DNA from 2 places in the Kitasatospora sp. NPDC048296 genome. Region 1 is predicted to be linked to the other one. Evidence: riboswitches for the same ligand, from Rfam matches in the RefSeq annotation. Region 1 holds a riboswitch; the other holds the start of a gene.

Region 1 (3,797 bases):
CCCCCAGGACGGCCGGGCAGCCGGGACCGCTGCCCGGGCAGAGGAGCGGACCGAGGTCCAGGGTCCGGACGCCGTAGCGGGCCGCGAGGCCTCCGTCGAGGAGCGGGTCGGGCTCGAAGGCGGTGTCGCGCGGGAAGAAGCAGGCGTCGGAGCGGCCGTCGGAGGCCGCGAGGAAGGTGGGGGCGTCCTTGCCTGGCATCGGGGTGTCGCCGAGGTAGACGAATCAGCCCCTCCTCACACCGCCTTCAGCTCCTTGGTCAGCTGCTCGAACCGCAGATCCGGTCGGCGCGGGATGCCGAAGCGCTCGTCCCCGTACGGGAACGGACTGTAGACGCCGGTGCGACGGAATCCGCGCCGCTCGTACCAGGCGATCAGCTCCGCGCGCTGCTCGACCACCTTCATCTCCAACAGCGCCACACCCCACTCCTCCCGGGCCACCCGCTCCGCCTCGGCCAGCACCACCCGGCCGATCCCGCCGCCCTGCAGGGTGGGGCGCACCGAGAACATGCCGAAGTAGGCGCGGTCCGCACGCCGCTCCAGCTGGCAGCAGGCGACCAGCTCGCCGTCGCGCTCGACCAGCAGCACGACGCCCTCCGAGTCCTCGACGGCCTCGGTGACACTGGCGGGGTCGGTGCGCTGCCCGTCCAGCAGGTCCGCCTCGGTGGTCCAGCCGGCCTTGCTGACCTCACCGCGGTAGGCGGACTCGACCAGCTCGACCAGCGCCGGGACGTCGGCGACGGTCGCGACGCGGAAGACGGGCTCCCCGGCGGGCCCGGTGGCGATCTCGGACATGGCGGTTCCTCTCCTCGGAAAAGTCGACGTCCGGGCATGGTGCCACAGCACCCGTACCGCGCGGTTCGGGCACCCGCACCCCGAGGGCGGGGCACCCGCGCCGGGCGATGGCGCCCAGCGCCGTGTGACGCGGGTTCAGGGAGTGGCACCGGACACCTGGCGCCACTGGCGGGTACATGGCCACCCTGCTCCCCGGCCGGACCGACCACCGGCCGTACCGGTCCCGTTGGGCCACAGCGCCGCGGGCCGTCGCACCGGAACCAGAGGAGTGTCCATGCCCCGCTCTTCCCGCTCCGTCCGCCCCACCGGTACCACCAGATCCGCCGCCCGCCGCCGGCTGCCCCTAGTGGCCGCGCTCGCCGCCGCGACCGCCCTGGTCGCCGGCGTCGCCGCGCCCGCGTACGCGGCCGATCCCGCCCCTCTTGCCCCTGCCCCCGAGGGCCGTACGGCCTTCCACCCCGACCGCGACTTCGCCGGCTCCACCGTCGCCGCCCACGAGGGCCGCTCCGGCACCGCCCCCCTCGCCTCGCTCGCCGTCACCCAGGCCCCGGGCCTGGGGCCGGCCGGACCCTGCTGCGCGAGGTGTACGAGGCGCGACGGCAGTCGTTCACCGAGCGCTTCACGGACTGGGGGACGAGGACGTCGCCGTGTCCGCCGAGTACCTGGTGCGCTACGGCGCGGCGGACTGACTGCGCTGCGGTCCCGTCCGGACCCCGGGGTACGCCGACGGCCCGGCTCACGCATCGCTACGTGAACCGGGCCGGTCAGGTGGCCGCTTGGCGGCCCGTCAGCCGCCGGACATCCGGCCGACGGGCGGTACTCGCCCGGACCCATCGGTTCGAATAGGCCGATCAGGTCCGATCAGGCCGTACCGATCGGGAGAGGTCCGATCAGTACGCGCTGTGCACCTGCCAGAACGCCCAGGCGGCGTTCGGGCTGCCGTAGACGGTGTTCATGTACTGCAGGGCCCACTTGAGCTGGGTGGCGGGGTTGTTCTGCCAGTCGGAACCGGCCGAGGCCATCTTGTTGCCGGGCAGCGCCTGCGGCAGGCCGTAGGCACCCGAGCTCGGGTTGGTGGCGTGGATGTTCCAGCCGCTCTCGTGGCTGATGATCTGGTCGAACGAGGCCAGCTGGTTCGCCGGGACGATCGAGGCGGCGAGCGCCTGCAGCGCGGCCGGGGTGTTGGCGACCGGGGCGGCCGGGGTGGCGGCCAGCGGGCTGCTGGCGGCCGGCTTGGCCGGAGCCGGGGCGGCCCCGCCCAGGGTCAGGTGCTGGCCCGGGTAGATCTTGCCCGGGCCTTTGGTCAGCACGGACTTGTTGAGGTCGTAGAGCTTCTGCCAGCCGCCCTGCACGTTGTGCGTGGTAGCGATCTTGGTGAGGGAGTCACCGCTCCGGACGGTGTAGACAGCGGGCGCCTGCGGGGCGGCGGCCGGGGCCGAGTGCGCCGGGGCGGGCTTGACGGGGGCGGCGTTCGCGGCGGTGGCGGCGACCACCGGGATGCCGGCGCCGACGCCGACGACCACGGCGGCCGCGACGATGCGCTTGACGGAACCGACGGCGAACAGGCTGGGGCGAGCGTTGACGGGCAGCATGAAGTGCGATTCCTCTCACACGCCTACGAGGTGAGCTGTCGGGTTCGGGCTGGAGTTGCCCGGCCGCGCGGAGACGCGGCTTCACCCCTAGCCCCGCCGGAACCAGTCCGGATGAGGCGACTTACCTGTGGGTCCCCCGCCCCTGCCGCGGTGCTTCATGGATGCACGTGCCCGCCCGATCCGGCGGCAGGATTCGGCGTTCCGGAGAGCGGGGTTCGTTTCGTACGGAGACGAACGAGAAGGACCGTAAACGGCACGGAGCCAATAGCACAAGCCCTCGTGAGCTGGGTCACGGCCCGGCCGGATTGCCCGAATGATCCACAATAGTGCTTGATAACGATTCGATAACGCCCCTATGGGTGCGCGTCAGTGCGGGCCGCCGGGCCCAGTTCGGCGGCCACCGCCCGATGGTGCGCCGTGCGGGTCGCGGGTTCGGGCCCGGCGCGCCCGTCCTGGGGCACGCCGACCTGAGCGACAGTCAGCCCGCCTGCCAGCCCTGCGTATCGACGCCGCCCGACACCTCGGCTGCCGGTCGTACGGGGTGCGGGTGCAGAGGAAGTCGGCCTGGTCCAGGTGGTCGACCGTGCCGTCGGCCCGGTGCACCACGCGCAACGGCTCGCCCGCGCAGTAGCCGTCCAGCCCGGTCCAGGTCCCGTCCGGCTCGGGCTGGAACCGTGAGGTGCGGGGCGCGCCGCCCAGCGCTGTGAGCTCCAGCACACGGCCGGCTCGCAGGTGCGGCGCGACCGCGCCGGCGCCCCAGCACCAGGGGCCGGTCAGCGGTAGCAGCTCCGGGTCGGTATCGGCGAAGGGCCGCCAGGGCTCGGGGACCCGCAGCTCGGGCTCGGCGGTGATCCCGATCAGGTCGCGGGCCACCTGGTCGAGGCCGGCCGCGGTGTTGGCAAGCATGACGGCCGCCACATCGTCCTGCTCGCTGAACAAGAGCGAGGCGGGGAAGCCGGGCCTCGAGCCGCCACCACGACCAACTGGTGGTCGAGCTGCACCGGCAACTACGGCGGCTTCGGCGCCACCAACCCGCTGTGGATCGCCCGTTACTCCTCGACCGTCGGCACCCTGCCGAACGGCTGGAGCTACCAGACCTTCTGGCAGTTCGCCGACTCCGGCACCTTCCCCGGCGACCAGGACCTGTTCAACGGCGCCTCCGACCGCCTGAGCGCGCTCGCGCTCGGCTGACGCGAACGAGCGGCCGCCGCCCCCCGGGGGGGGGCGGCCGCCCCCCCGTCACCCCCGGGCCCCCCCCGTGGGGCCCACCCCCCCGGGCCCCCCCCGCCCGGGCGGACCACGTGCCCCCCCGCACCCGGCCCCCCCCCCCCCCCCCCCCCCCGCGGCGCGCGCGCCGCGGCCCCCCCCACCCCCCCGCCCCCCCCCGGGGGGGGGGCGCCCCCCGCTCCCCGT
Region 2 (3,797 bases), on a different contig from region 1:
GCCGACCCGCAGGCGTGGGCCTTCATGGGCAACTCGACCGGTGGCTACTGCGCGCTCAAGCTGGCCATGCGCCACCCGGATATCTTCCCGACCGCCGTCGCCCTGTCGGCCTACTACGACGCCGCCGACGACCCGACCACCGGCGACCTCTTCGGCGGCAGCAAGCAGCGCCGCGACGAGGCCAACCTGATGTGGCGGCTGAAGAACATGCCCCAGCCGAAGGTCTCCGTGCTGCTGGCCGGTACCAAGAAGGGCGACGGGAACTACCGGCAGGACACCGAGGCCTTCATCGACGCGGCGCACAGCCCAATGAAGGTCTCCTACAGCATGCTGGAGAACGGCGGTCACAACTTCGAGACCTGGAGCGCGTTGCTGCCGTCCTCGCTGGAGTGGCTGTCCGACCACCTCAAGGTGCCGAACCAGGCCGTCTGACGCCGGACGGACCGAGAACCTGAGCCTGAAATTGAACCCCCGGAGCTGCCGGCTCCGGGGGTTCAGTTCACGCTCAGCCTGGCTCAGGCCACCCGCTCCAGCGTCCCGGCGTGCAGCTGCCCGACCCGGCCGCCCTCGCCCTCGAAGGTCCAGAAGGCCCGCACGGTCAGCTTGTTGAGGTCCATGACGTGGCTGACGGTGATCCCGCTCTGCTCCGTCCAGCTGACGAAGTAGATCTCAGGCGCGACCTCGGCGACGTGCAGCAGCACGTCCTCCCACTGGCCCGCCGACTCGCCGAGGCCCTCCCAGCGCAGCCGCTTGCCGTCGGCCGAGTAGGTGTTGCGGAAGGCCGCGCCGTTGTCGGCCCGGAAGACGTAGGTACGGCCGGCGAAGGCGGGCAGGGACGCGGTCATGGCGGGGCGGGACCTCTTTTCGAGAGTGTGGGGCGGACCGTGCGGGGCGTGCAGGTCGTACAGGCGGTGCAGGTTGTACGGGTCGTGCGGATCGGGCTCGGGTACTTGTGCACGGCGGAAAACGTCAGGGCTCCAATTTATCCGACCCGGCCGACTTGGGCGGCCCCGCGCCACGGCACTGTCCGCCACCGCGCCACCCGTCGCGGTGTGTGACCGGCACGTGGGCGTCGCCCGCCGCACCCGTTTCGGCAGCGGCGAGCTCTGCTCCGGCTGATCGCCGTGCTTGTTCGGCGCGCTCGATCGCCGTGCTCGATCGCCGTGTCTGACCGGCGCTTTTGATCAACTCGGCCACCACACACCGTCGTTGATCGACACCACTGTGAGCTGTGCGACAACCGGCCCGACGGAGTTGTCCGTTCAGGGACGGCCTGCCTAGCCTGCAACGGTCGTCCGCCCTTGCGGACCCCGCCGCCGGGACGCCGAGTCCTGTCCACCCGCCGGCGGGTAACCGAGCACCACAGCGGACGGGAGCGGGGGAACCAAGGTCAGCGCCCGGCCCGTGCGTTCTCGCGCGCGGGCCGCGGCTAGGGGTGAAGCCGCTCCACAGGCGGCCGGGCAACTGCAGCCCGAATCCGACAGCTCACCTCGCAGGCGTCGCAGAGGACTCCCATGCACCAGCCTGCCCGCCGCCGCCGCGCGCCGCGCCACGCCCGTCCGTCCCACCGCGGCCGCAACGCGGCCCTCGCCGCCACCGGGGCGCTCGCCGTCAGCGGTGCCGGCCTGCTCGGACTGCCGTCCGTCTCCGGTGCTCAGGCTGCCACCGGCCCGACCGTCACCCAGGACCGGCTCACCCCCGCCACCATGGTCGCGGGCAAGGCCACCACCGCCTCGCTCGGCCTGCACTCCTCCTCCTGCTTCGTCGCCAAGACCGTCGGCGTCGGTGTGCGCGACGCCCGCGGCACCAACCTCGACTTCCCCGGCAACGCCACCAACCTGCAGATCTGCCCGAGCGGGGTCAACTTCACCAGCGGCGCGCGCACCCTGTCCGCCGGGACGTACACCCAGTTCGGCTTCTGGCAGGACTTCGGCAACACCTGGCACAACCTGCCCTCGCAGCAGCTGGTGGTCTCCGCCGCCGGTACGTCGACGCCGGCCCCGGCCCCGACGGCCACCCTCAGTGCGAAGCCGGCCCCGACGGCCACCCTCAGTGCGAAGCCGGCCCCGACCGCCACCCTCAGTGCGAAGCCGGCCCCGACCGCCACTCCGTCGCCGACGACCACCCCGTCCCCGACGACCACCCCGTCGCCGACGACCACCCCGTCCCCGACGACCACCTCCTCCCCGACCACCGCGCCGTCGCCGACCGGTACCCTGAGCGCCACCGCGAGCCCGAGCACCCCGGCGCCGTCCTCCCCGATCGCCGGCAAGTCGCTGACCTGGTCCGACGAGTTCAACGGCCCGATCAACTGGGGTCAGCGCTGGGTCGGCGACAAGAGCACCTCGTACAAGTACGGCAACCACAACCCGGACGACAACAAGCTCGACTGGCTGAACAAGAACGACGTCACCGTCGCGAACGGAGTCGCCACCTTCACCGCCACCCCCGGCGGGCCCACGCTGGAGAACGGCCAGCAGTCCTGGAACACCGGCTTCCTGACCACCGAGGGCTCCGCCGAGGGCTTCCAGGTCAAGACCGGTGACTATGCCGAGACCCGGGTCAAGCTGCCTTCCGGCACCGGTGCCTGGCCGGCCCTGTGGACGTGGAAGAACGGAAACGGGGAGGTCGATTCCTTCGAGTACCACCCCGACAACCCGAACCTGCTGGAGCTGACCAACCACGTCAACCCCGGCAACTCCGACTACTACACCGACGCGAACGCCATCGCGAAGGACCAGTGGGTGACCATCGGCACCTACTACGGCGCCAACTCGGTCGACTGGTACGTCAACGGCGTCAAGGTGTTCTCGGACGGCAAGGGCGTCGGCGCCAACTGGTCGGCGTACCTGATCCTCAACCTCTCGGTGTGCGCGGGCAAGTACCACCCCGCGCCGCAGGGCAACACGCCGATCACCTTCTCCGCCGACTACGTGCGCGTCTACCGCTGATCGCATCTGCAGTTAATCGCACGCCGTGCGCGGCGTACGTGGCGCACGTACCCCCGGAACTAGCCGCTCTCAGGAACCGGCAGCCGTCTCGACCACTGTGAGGTCGAACGGCTGCCGGTTGTTGCGTTCGTCCCGGTCGTCCGGACTGTGCACCGCGACCGACCCGCCGGTCAGCGTGCCCGTCGGCAGGCCGGGGGAGAGCCGCACCGGGACGAGCGCGGTCGCGCTGCGCCGCTCCTTCAGCCCGGGCTCGAAGACGCATCGCACCCGCTGGCCGCCCCCCAGCTCCTCGCAGTTCGCGGGGAAGTACGGGCCTTCCGGTGTCACGCCGTCCGGCAGGGTGACGATCACGGTGAACGGCGAGGCCGTGGGGTCCGGGCCGCGGTTCGCGACGAAGGCGTGGATCGTGGTGGTGCCGCCGGGCGGGGCGGCCTCCGGGTCGAGCCGGACCACCTCCAGGTCGGAGTCGGACGGCACGGTGGCCGGGCTCAGCGGCGCGGCCCGTAGGTCCGTCCGGGGCGCGGACCGGGGATCGGGCCGGGGACCGGGCCACAGGGCCCAGGACGGTCCGGCGGTCAGCACCGCGAGCGCGCAACCCGCCGCCATGACCGCCGTGAACCCGGCGGCCCGGTCGGACCTGCGGGCCGCACCGCCGGATCCGCCCCGAAGCCCCGTACGCCTGCCCTGCCTGCGCTCCATCGCCGCTCACCGTTTCCTCGCGCTGCGGCCGCCCGCGCCGTCGCGGGCCACATCCGCACCAGGGTGGCGCAGCGGTGGCCGCCGACACGGCGCAACCCGCCCGCCCGTCCGTCGAACGAGGGACGTCGAACGGGGCCCGCAGGACGC

What was found. Region 1 has a riboswitch for cyclic di-AMP ahead of ACGF12_RS16610 (LysM peptidoglycan-binding domain-containing protein). Riboswitches for the same ligand answer to the same signal wherever they lie in the genome.
Region 2: linked by a shared signal. The riboswitch ahead of ACGF12_RS02660 (hypothetical protein) and the one ahead of ACGF12_RS16610 (LysM peptidoglycan-binding domain-containing protein) in region 1 are both predicted to bind cyclic di-AMP.

The regions. Positions count from the first base shown of each region.
Region 1 is NZ_JBICZB010000024.1:29,138-32,934, reverse strand. It holds gene ACGF12_RS16620 (hypothetical protein) at 1-199, opposite strand, end outside; gene ACGF12_RS16615 (GNAT family N-acetyltransferase) at 235-792, opposite strand; gene ACGF12_RS16610 (LysM peptidoglycan-binding domain-containing protein) at 1,683-2,384, opposite strand; cyclic di-AMP (ydaO/yuaA leader) riboswitch at 2,392-2,547, opposite strand; gene ACGF12_RS16605 (hypothetical protein) at 2,751-3,290, opposite strand; partial or broken gene ACGF12_RS16600 (GH25 family lysozyme) at 3,357-3,575, shown strand.
Region 2 is NZ_JBICZB010000002.1:202,455-206,251, forward strand. It holds gene ACGF12_RS02650 (alpha/beta hydrolase) at 1-432, shown strand, start outside; gene ACGF12_RS02655 (MoaF N-terminal domain-containing protein) at 516-845, opposite strand; cyclic di-AMP (ydaO/yuaA leader) riboswitch at 1,349-1,512, shown strand; gene ACGF12_RS02660 (hypothetical protein) at 1,515-2,951, shown strand; gene ACGF12_RS02665 (hypothetical protein) at 3,021-3,650, opposite strand.